3 regions of the Halomonas sp. G11 genome follow, and region 3 is predicted to be linked to each of the others. Evidence: riboswitches for the same ligand, from Rfam matches in the RefSeq annotation. Region 3 holds a riboswitch; each other region holds the start of a gene.
The links. Region 3 has a riboswitch for thiamine pyrophosphate ahead of tenA (thiaminase II). Riboswitches for the same ligand answer to the same signal wherever they lie in the genome.
Positions count from the first base shown of each region.

Region 1 (3,243 bases), on a different contig from region 3:
AGTAATTGGGTGACCAGGCGGGTCACCCGATCGAATGCGGGTTCTTCCGGCGTATCCAGCAGCGCCAATTCGTAAAGCGCCGCCAGCCGAGCTTCTTCGTCGGGAAGAATAGGGTAGTTCATTGACTGTGGCCCATGATGGTAGACGATAACCTACCATCATAACGTGATCAGCCATGCTTTGCCCAAGACGCCCGGTGACCGACCACTTTCGCCCAGCCGACACTCACCAGTGAAGAAGCCAATAGCGCACCGAGGAAAGGCCCCAGGGTGGGAATACCTGCAGGGAAGGTCGCCGCCATGAGCCCCGCTGCCAGGCTGCCGCTGGCTATCCAGCCGGGTAACACGGCGCCTAATAGCCCCGCAATGCCGCCGCCGATCGCCGCCGCGGTGGACATCCGTTTCCATAACCCCAGCAATACCGGTACCACAATCGCGGCACACAGCAAGTCCGCGATCAGGAATAGCCGCAATACGGAAAGCCCCTGCAGGCCGATGATTACCACCGGCACCATCAGCGCGACGGTCCACCAGCGGGCCGTGGTCAGCGACCTGCCCTGCTGCTCATGCTGGGAGACGATCAGCGAGGCAATCGCGTTCTGCAGCGTATCGACACTGGACGCCACCAGTGTCACCGCCAGCACCAGGGCCAGCATGGCGAGCCACGACGGCGCGCTGCCCAGGAGAGCAAAAAACGGGATTGGCGGTTCACCCAACGCCACGCCACTCATCGCAGCAAGCATCCCCAGGCCGCCTATTATCATCACTACGGCGACGGTCAACCCACCCCCCAGCCAGGCACCTTGGCCCAGGCTGCGTGAATCCTGCGCGGCCCACACCCGCTGCCAGTAACCCTGATGGAAAAGGTTCGCCGCCGTGACGGCAATGACCAGTGTCACCGCCACACTCAGTGCGTCGCCCAGCGGGGCGCTCGGCATCGACGATGCCTCTGGCAGGGTGGGTAAATAGGTGAAGGCAACACTGCTGACGATCAGCAGCAGAGCGATCAACAGCCAGGCCTGCCAGCGGTCGGTGGCAAGGCTCGCCCTCAGCCCGCCGAGCACGGTATAGGCAAGCGTGCTCAAAGCGACGCCAAGGACAACCAGAGCAGGCGGCACATCGGAGAGTAATGCGGTTATCGCCCCAATGGCCGTCAGCTCTGCAGCCAAAAAGCAGGACATGTAGGCCACCGACACCAGTGACACCCAGCGCCGCACGCTGGTGCCGTAGCACGCCTGGGCAAACTCGGCGATGCTTCTGCCTTCGGGCAGCGTGCGGCGAATGGCCGGTCCGTAAAGACCGAGTACGATAAACGGCAGCGCGGAACCGATGGCATAACCGGAAAGGGCCACGGGACCAACGAAGGCGCCGATCTCCGGCGGCGCAAACAGAATCCATGCGCCCATCCCGGAGGCAAGAAACGATAACCCGAGGGTCGCCCCGGACTGGGAATTGCGGGCCGTAATGTAATCATCGACCGTGCCACCGGCCCAGCGAGCCCGCAGGCCAAGTATGATAAAAATGCCGAGTGCCGCGGCCAGCGCAGCTAATGTCAGGTAGGGCATGTCGCGCTTCCTCCGCCGGTATGATCCGGATCAGGTTCCAGGGTTAGCGCAAGCGCACTCTCAGCCTCTTGGAGGCTCCCCTGGCGACAGTGTGTGAAAGAACTTCATGAACAGGTATTATTCTCAACGAGAATCGCGCCAGCGTAAAGTGGCGAGTATATGCCATTACGCGCAAGCCCCCGGCATTTCAAACGCCCGGGGCTTTTAATCCGCGTCATCGCTGGCCATACTCAGTAGGTAATCTAATAACGTTATAGAAACCGTGCGCCCGGAGCGACACGGTTCGCTCACAGGGAAATCTCTAATGCGCTATACAGAAGCCAAGGAACATACGCCGGGCAGGCTACATGCGTTGTTTGCTGACCCTTACAATGCGTTTGAAAACGATACCGACGAGCGGCAACTACATCTGCATATTGCGCTGTATTTGCTGCTGGCACGCCCCATGGAGCGCGGCTTGATGACGCTGCGTGTCATACACGGCTGGGAAAATGGTGGCTTCGAGCCGGCTGATTTGCAGCATGTCGACTACGCCATTAACACCGTGGCCGACTTCAAACGCGCCGTAAAGGACTTCACCCAGGCTTCAAAAGACAACGTTGCCTTCCCCGCTGATGAAGACGCCCTGCTGGAAGCCCCACTTGACGATGCGATCGCCAATGCCGAGGCAGACGGGCAAACGCTGGATGAAGAAACGCGCACTATCCCAGCCCGCTGGCCTGCTTTTGAAGGCGGTTTGGCCCTCTATACGCTGTTCAAGATGTACCACCGCCTGGTATATGGCGAGGACGAAGCATACCGCTGTACGCAGTGCTATACCGCCGATGGATTACGTGAGATGCACGAATTTCATCTTGAAGAAGGTGAGTTTGCGCTGCTGGTGCCGACCGGCAAGCATTTTGCCTCAGAGCCCTCGATGTTGGTGCTGCACGAAAGTCAGCTTGATCCGATTGAACGGCTGCTGGAAGAAAGCTTACCGCTGTTTCAGGATTTTTAGCCCTCGCATTGTCGCTCCCTCGGCCCCTTAAGGCCGAGGAAGCGACAACCCGGCGAGTAATATCAGCCAAGCGAAATGGTGCTGTTGATCCCGCTGGAGACGTTTTCGGGCTCAAACCAGCGGGCGGTCACCGTCTTGGTCTGTGTCCAGAAGGCAATCGCCTGCTTACCGTTAGGCCCCAGGTCGCCGAGCTTTGAGCCTCGCGAGCCGGTAAAGCTGAAATAGGCAACCGGCACAGGGATCGGTACGTTGATACCAATCTGGCCCACGTCAATATCGTTTTCAAAGCGCCGTGCCACCCAGCCCGAGTTGGTAAAGATCGAGGTGCCGTTGCCGTTGGGGTTGGCATTGATGAAGGCAACCGCGTCGTCCAGCGTCTCCACGTTGACCACGCAGAGTACCGGGCCAAAGATCTCTTCACGGTAGATGGTCATGTCTGCGGTCACGTCGGAAAACAGTGTCGGCCCCACAAAATTACCTTCCGGAAAGCCATCAACCGAGCAACCGCGGCCGTCGACCATTAGTTTGGCGCCCTCTTGCTCGCCTGCGCCAATCAAGCGTTCGACACGTTCCTTGGCCTGGGGGGATACCAGCGGGCCCAGGTCGGCATCGCGTTGAGTGCCAGGCCCGACCTTCATGCCACGAGCGCCTTCCACAATATCGTCTAACCATTCACGGGCCT
Region 1 is NZ_LYXG01000041.1:259,678-262,920, reverse strand. It holds gene ADS46_RS15665 (diguanylate cyclase domain-containing protein) at 1-122, opposite strand, end outside; gene ADS46_RS15660 (sodium:solute symporter family transporter) at 170-1,564, opposite strand; TPP riboswitch at 1,554-1,656, opposite strand; gene ADS46_RS15655 (hypothetical protein) at 1,869-2,561, shown strand; gene ADS46_RS15650 (CoA-acylating methylmalonate-semialdehyde dehydrogenase) at 2,624-3,243, opposite strand, start outside.
Region 1: another riboswitch for thiamine pyrophosphate. It lies ahead of ADS46_RS15660 (sodium:solute symporter family transporter); the one in region 3 lies ahead of tenA (thiaminase II).

Region 2 (3,243 bases), on a different contig from region 3:
ATAGTGACGGGGCTGACCCTGCCCTGGGTCTGGCAGACGCCGCTGCCCTGGCACTGGCTGGGGTTTTTGGCGTCTGGCGTACTGGGCGTGGGCGCGACGGCGTTTATTACCCTGGCGTTTCGCTTCGCGCCAGCAGCGATAGCCGCCCCATTCGATTACACCGCCATGCTCTGGGCAGTGCTGCTCGGCTGGTGGTTCTGGGGCGAGCTGCCCGACCTCTGGGTATGGGTGGGCAGCGCCTTGATCATGGCAAGCGGCCTGGCGATTGCCTATCACGACCGGCGAACCACCTTGAAGCGCCGCCCAACGGCCTAGGCTGTTAACGCTGGAAGGCGCGAGCCGCCGCCTCGGGGTCGGGCTGGCCGCAGATCGCCGAGATGACCGCTAGCCCGTCAGCGCCTGCCCGCCGTATCGAAGTCACATGGCTGGCATTCAGCCCGCCGATGGCCACGCTGGGAATCGGGCATTCCTTGATCAAGGAAGCAAGGCCGCCAAAACCAATCGGTTGGGCGTGATCCTGTTTGCTGGGGGTGGCAAAGATCGGCCCGATGCCCACGTAGTCAAGCTGATCAATGGGCGCGTCATGAAGTTGTTCCACGGTGTTGATCGAAAGCCCCAATATGGCCTGTGGCCCCATCGCCGCCCGGGCCTGGCGTACCGTGGTATCGCTCTGACCGACATGCAGTCCGTCGGCCTGACTGGCAAGCGCCACCTCAAGGCGGTCGTTGATGATCAACGCCACCCCGCTACCTGCCAGCAAGGCTTTCAAACGCCGTGCCTGGTCAATCATCTGTGCATCGCTTGCCTGCTTGTCGCGCAGCTGCACCATGGTGACGCCACCGCGGACAGCCTCGCTGACAGTGCGCTCAAGACCATGGTGCTGGCACAGGGTTGCGTCGGTGACCAGATAAAGCGACAGATCAAAGGGCATCGCGGACCTCCCGCCGGGCGAAGTGGTTAAGCGCATCAGGCGTGAGCTGATAAAGCGCGTCCAACAAGGCAACGTAAAAACTGCCCGGCCCCTGGGCGGTCTCCCCGGCACGCTCTCCGGCTGCCGCAAAACACGCCACGGCGGCACTGCTGGCGTTCAGCGGCTCGTCCGGGTTGGCGGCGACAAAGGCGGCCACCAGAGCGCTGAGCCCGCACCCCAAGGTCGTGACACGGGGCATCAAAGGATGCCCGCCGCTGATCGTGTAGCAGGCTTTTCCGTCGGTGACTCTATCCCGTTCACCGGTCATGGCGACGATACACTGTTGCCCCTCGGCCAGTGCCATGGCGGCCGTTACGGCATCGTCGGTGGACGCAGTGGCATCAACCCCACGGCCCTGGTGGGCCAGCCCATCCAGCGCCAGAATTTCAGAGGCGTTGCCACGAATGACGCTGGGCTGAAGGGCTAAAAGGTCGGCGCAGACTTCCTGGCGATAACGGGTCGCGCCCACGGCGACGGGGTCCAGCACCCAGGGCGTGTCGTGTGCGCGAGCGGTGCGCGCGGCAAGCAGCATGGCCTCCGCCCAGGGCGATGAAAGCGTCCCGATGTTGATCGACAGCGCATCGGCCAGCGCGGTGAATTCAGCAACCTCCTGGGTGGCATGCAGCATGGCGGGTGACGCCCCGGTGGCCAGCAGCACGTTGGCGGTGCTGTTCATCGCGACATAGTTGGTGATGCAGTGAATAAGCGGGGTGGTGTCGCGCAGCGCCGTCAAGCTGTCGCCAAAGTTGGGGATGGTCATGAAGTCCTCCCGGCAGGGAGGTGGTGACGGGGCACCACGACTCCCTACGCCGGTATTAGCCGGTTCAGGTTATAAGGGTGCTTCTCAGCCCGTTCGGTGACGAGCGCCCCTGTCGTGCCCCTACTATCCGTGGCTTGGACGAGTCTGTAAAGCCCTGGAAAGGCTCGTTTAACGAAACGAGATGCGCGTTCCGTAGGTGAGCATTTCATCGGGCGTTATGGCTTTCCCCGCCACACCGATCATTTCGTCGCCGCATTGATCGGCAAAGGTAAGCACGCCATGGGTCAAGCCCAATTCACCCAGGGTATCGCGGATTTCGCCAGTACCCAGAAAGGTGCTGACATGCCCCTGGGCATTGGATAAATCGGAAACCCCATTGGCATGGTGAAAGCGCACTTTATAGATGCCGTCCATTGATTCAACCTCCACAATTGGCGAGAAGCCATTGCGGAGCGCCTGGGAAAGCTGCTTCAAGGTGATCTGATCGCCAAGGGTCGTATCAATCGAGGCCATGACCTACTCCTGTGGGATACCCGTCCGGTGGGGACCAACTGATGGGTGTATAAAATTTATAATGGAAGTGTAGGATGTTTGCACAGAATATCCAAGGCGCAACCTCCTCAATGCACGGCATCCAGGGCGTGCTGGCGCAAGGTGTCCAGGCCGATGATGTCGAGGGTCTTCTGATTAGTGCCGGACAGGACGACGGGCGGTGCCAGGCCTACCTCGGCGGCTTCCAGCCAGCGTGACGCGCACAGGCACCAACGGTCGCCGGGCTGCAGGCCAGGAAAGCCAAATTCAGGCCGTGGCGTTACCAGGTCGTTGCCCTGTGCCAGCGAAAAGGCCAGAAACTCCTCCGTCAGCATGGCGCACACAGAGTGAACGCCCACATCATCCGCCCCCACGCGACAGAATCCATCGCGGTAAAAGCCGGTTTTGGGGTCATGGCAGCACGGGGTGAGCGGCTCACCCAGCACATTGAGATCGCGGGCCATAAGGCCTCCTTAGCGCAAGGGCTGGTATTTTGTCAGACTGCCCTCATGATGAAACGATAGACACCGATCATCCTGGTGAACCATGAGGGCGAGTCACGATGGTGGTTAAAGGCTGCGGGTACAGACGGTTTCTCAAGACTGGTAGCCAGGATTCTACAGCCTTGTACAAAGTAACCGATACGTCAAAGGAGATAGTGCATGTCGTTTCAAGGTGAGCAGCATCCAGGGGTTGCCCCGGCACCCGAGCAGACCCAGGGATTCCGTTTGAACCACACCATGCTGCGGGTCAAGGATCCCGAGCGTGCGCTGGCGTTTTATTCACAGGTGTTTGGTATGCAGGTGATGCGTCGGCTTGATTTTGAAGAAATGCAATTTTCCCTCTACTTCCTGGCTAACCTGGAAGACGCTGACCAAGTGCCTGAAGAGACGCAGGCAAGAACCGCCTGGACGTTCAGTCAAAAGGGGCTGTTGGAGCTGACCCACAACTGGGGCACGGAAAATCAGGACGGCTTTGCCTA
Region 2 is NZ_LYXG01000014.1:18,915-22,157, reverse strand. It holds gene ADS46_RS07905 (DMT family transporter) at 1-315, shown strand, start outside; gene thiE (thiamine phosphate synthase) at 320-931, opposite strand; gene thiM (hydroxyethylthiazole kinase) at 921-1,730, opposite strand; TPP riboswitch at 1,755-1,851, opposite strand; gene ADS46_RS07890 (hypothetical protein) at 1,899-2,243, opposite strand; gene ADS46_RS07885 (DUF2237 family protein) at 2,351-2,725, opposite strand; gene gloA (lactoylglutathione lyase) at 2,924-3,243, shown strand, end outside.
Region 2: another riboswitch for thiamine pyrophosphate. It lies ahead of thiM (hydroxyethylthiazole kinase); the one in region 3 lies ahead of tenA (thiaminase II).

Region 3 (3,243 bases):
GTTCCACATTCGTGGTCGACTGAGTCCTTTAGTGCTTTCAGGCGAACGAGATCCCAGAGAATGTTTTCCGCAGTACAGTGAGAGCTACCCGCCCACTTCGCTTCCACTGCAAGCATAACCTGCTTGTTAGCTAGATACTCAACTACATAGTCAATCTCCGGTTTTCGACCCTTTTTCGTCGATGAAAGCACCGGATGAGCAAAATTGTTTCTGGCCCTGCAGGCAGTCTGATCGAAGAACGAGGCAAGAATCTCCGAAATGCTGTGCCCGAGATATGCTTCTCCCATTATTGATCCGCGAAAACACAGAAAATCATAATTCATTTTCGCGGACACAGCCTCGGCCATTCGCCTTTGTACAGAGATTTGGCTATTCGGGATCATTTTATTGCTGTCATTCATCTTGGGCTCATAGATAGCACCACATTTTTGAAAATCATAACACCTCCATCATTCGCGGCTAAGAAATGGAGGCTAAGCCACACTGCATTTGTCATGGATAGGATTTCAGTACTCGATATCGCTATCTAATTCCCGCATCGTCTTCCATATTGTATATTTATATGCAGTCGCAACAAGCATAAGTATTATTGCACCTACGCATGATGAAATAGTCAAAACATCCGTAATTGAAACCACTTTTGTTTTTATGACGATACTAGCTATGAGCAGTGCAAAAAATACAATAGCTAATAGGTAAAACCTCACCCATTTCAATAAAATTCGGTAGCCATAGCGGGTTGGACTGCTGTTTCTCTTTTCCGGCTTATCATTTGACGACTTTTCTTTTCCTTTCAACAAAGAGATAATCCCACAGATTATCCCAATCCATGAAGCCGCTATAACAGATATACTTTCGAGCGTCTCTAGAGTCATAATCTCTCGTTGAAGCCTAACTTTGATTATACTCCTCGATGTATAACCTCAAGGAATGTGAGAGTGCATTGAGGTTATACAGCAGCCATAATTAACTCTACCCTATCGACTCTTCTGGTGGCAAAGCCAATTTGGCAGCTTATGCGACTTTCCTCCTCTAATCATCGCCCCTTGCATCTCCCCCACCCGCCTCCTACACTCCACCAACGAACAGCTTGACGGGGTGCCGGTGATATCCGGCTGAGATGGCGCAGGGTCTGTCCTTTTAAGGATGCCAAGCGCTGGTCCCGCTGAACCTGATCCGGCTAATGCACTGCTCATATAACGAGCAGCACGGGTACCGGCGTAGGGATCAAGCGATGGCCATGGCTAGCTTTCTCCCACGATCGCACGCCACCTCTCCGAGCCATTTCCTCGATCTCTCGCCTGCCCTCCGGATCATTACCACCGGAGGCATTATGGGCTACTGCTTTACCGATCTCACCAACGCTTGTCACGATGAATGGCGCGCCTATATCGAGCACGATTTCGTGCGTCAGTTGGGCACGGCGACGCTGCCCGAGGCGTCGTTTCGCCATTATTTAAAGCAGGACTACCTGTTTCTGATCCACTTCGCTCGCGCCTATGCGCTGGCTGCCTACAAAAGCCCCACCCTTGCGGATCTTCGTCAGGCCCATGAAGGCATGAAAGCCATCGTGGATGTGGAGCTGGGTCTGCATGTGGGCTTTTGCCAGGAGTGGGGAATTTCCGAGCAGGAGCTGGCGGAGCTTCCCGAAGCCAGAGCCACGCTTGCCTACACCCGCTATGTGCTGGATACCGGCAGCCGGGGCGACCTGCTCGATTTGCACGTGGCGCTGGCCCCCTGCCTGGTCGGCTACGGGGAAATTGCCAACTGGCTTAACGACCAGCCCACCACGGTGCGCGGCGCGCAAAACCCCTTTGACGCCTGGATTGGCATGTACGAGAGCGAAGAGTTTCAGTCCGCCATGCGGGCGGAGCTCGAATGGCTCAATGCCCGCCTTGCCGACGTTACCCCCGCCCGTTTTGCCGAACTGAGCAAGATCTTCCGCGATGCCACCCGCTTGGAAATCGACTTCTGGCAGATGGGCCTCGACCTCACCAACTAATTCAGCAAAACAACATAAGGAAGCGACCGTTATGAGCAAGACTAGCCACTTTTTAGCCGAAACCGCCCAAGTAGATGCCGCCGCCATTGCCCCGCTGCCGGGCTCGCGCAAGGTGTACGTGGAAGGCTCGCGGCCGGATATTCGCGTGCCGTTTCGCGAGATCACACTCTCGCCCACCAAGACGTCTGCCGACGACGAGCAGAACCCGCCACTGCTGGTCTACGACACCTCCGGCCCCTACACCGACCCCGACGCCCAGATCGACTTGCGTCGCGGGCTCCCGGCACTGCGTCGTGCCTGGATTGAAGCGCGGGACGATACCGAGTTCTTGACCGGCCCCACCAGCGAGTACGGCCATCGCCGCGCCAACGACCCGACACTTGCCCAGCTGCGCTTTGATCTAACCCGTACACCACGCCGTGCAAAAGCGGGCAAGAACGTAACCCAGCTGTACTACGCCCGCCAGGGCATCATCACACCGGAAATGGAGTTTATCGCCCTGCGGGAAAACCAGCGCCGTCAGGCGTTGGGTAATGAGGAAGTGGAGCGCATTCTGGGCCATCAGCACAAAGGCCAGAGCTTTGGCGCCAGCCTGCCCGAAGAGATCACCCCGGAGTTTGTGCGCGATGAAGTCGCCCGTGGGCGGGCGATCATTCCCAACAACATCAACCACCCGGAAAGCGAGCCGATGATCATTGGCCGCAACTTCCTGGTAAAGATCAACGGCAACCTGGGCAACTCGGCGGTGACGTCTTCTATTGAAGAAGAGGTGGATAAGATGACCTGGGGGATCCGCTGGGGCGCGGACACCATCATGGACCTCTCCACGGGGCAGAACATCCACGAAACCCGCGAGTGGATCCTGCGCAACTCGCCGGTGCCCATTGGTACGGTGCCGATCTATCAGGCGCTGGAAAAGGTCAACGGCGTGGCGGAAGACCTCACCTGGGAAGTCTTCCGCGATACGCTGATCGAGCAGGCCGAACAGGGCGTGGACTACTTCACCATTCACGCGGGCGTACTGCTGCGCTATGTGCCGCTCACCGCCAAGCGCGTCACCGGCATTGTCAGCCGCGGCGGCTCGATCATGGCCAAGTGGTGCTTGTACCATCACCAGGAGAGCTTCCTGTACACCCACTTCGAAGACATCTGCGAGATCTGCAAGCAGTACGACGTGGCGTTCTCCCTCGGCGATGGCCTGCGCCCTGGCTCGGTGGCGGATGCCAACGACGAAGCACAAA
Region 3 is NZ_LYXG01000008.1:5,853-9,095, forward strand. It holds gene ADS46_RS04410 (hypothetical protein) at 1-401, opposite strand, end outside; gene ADS46_RS04415 (hypothetical protein) at 507-875, opposite strand; TPP riboswitch at 1,085-1,244, shown strand; gene tenA (thiaminase II) at 1,334-2,002, shown strand; gene thiC (phosphomethylpyrimidine synthase ThiC) at 2,034-3,243, shown strand, end outside.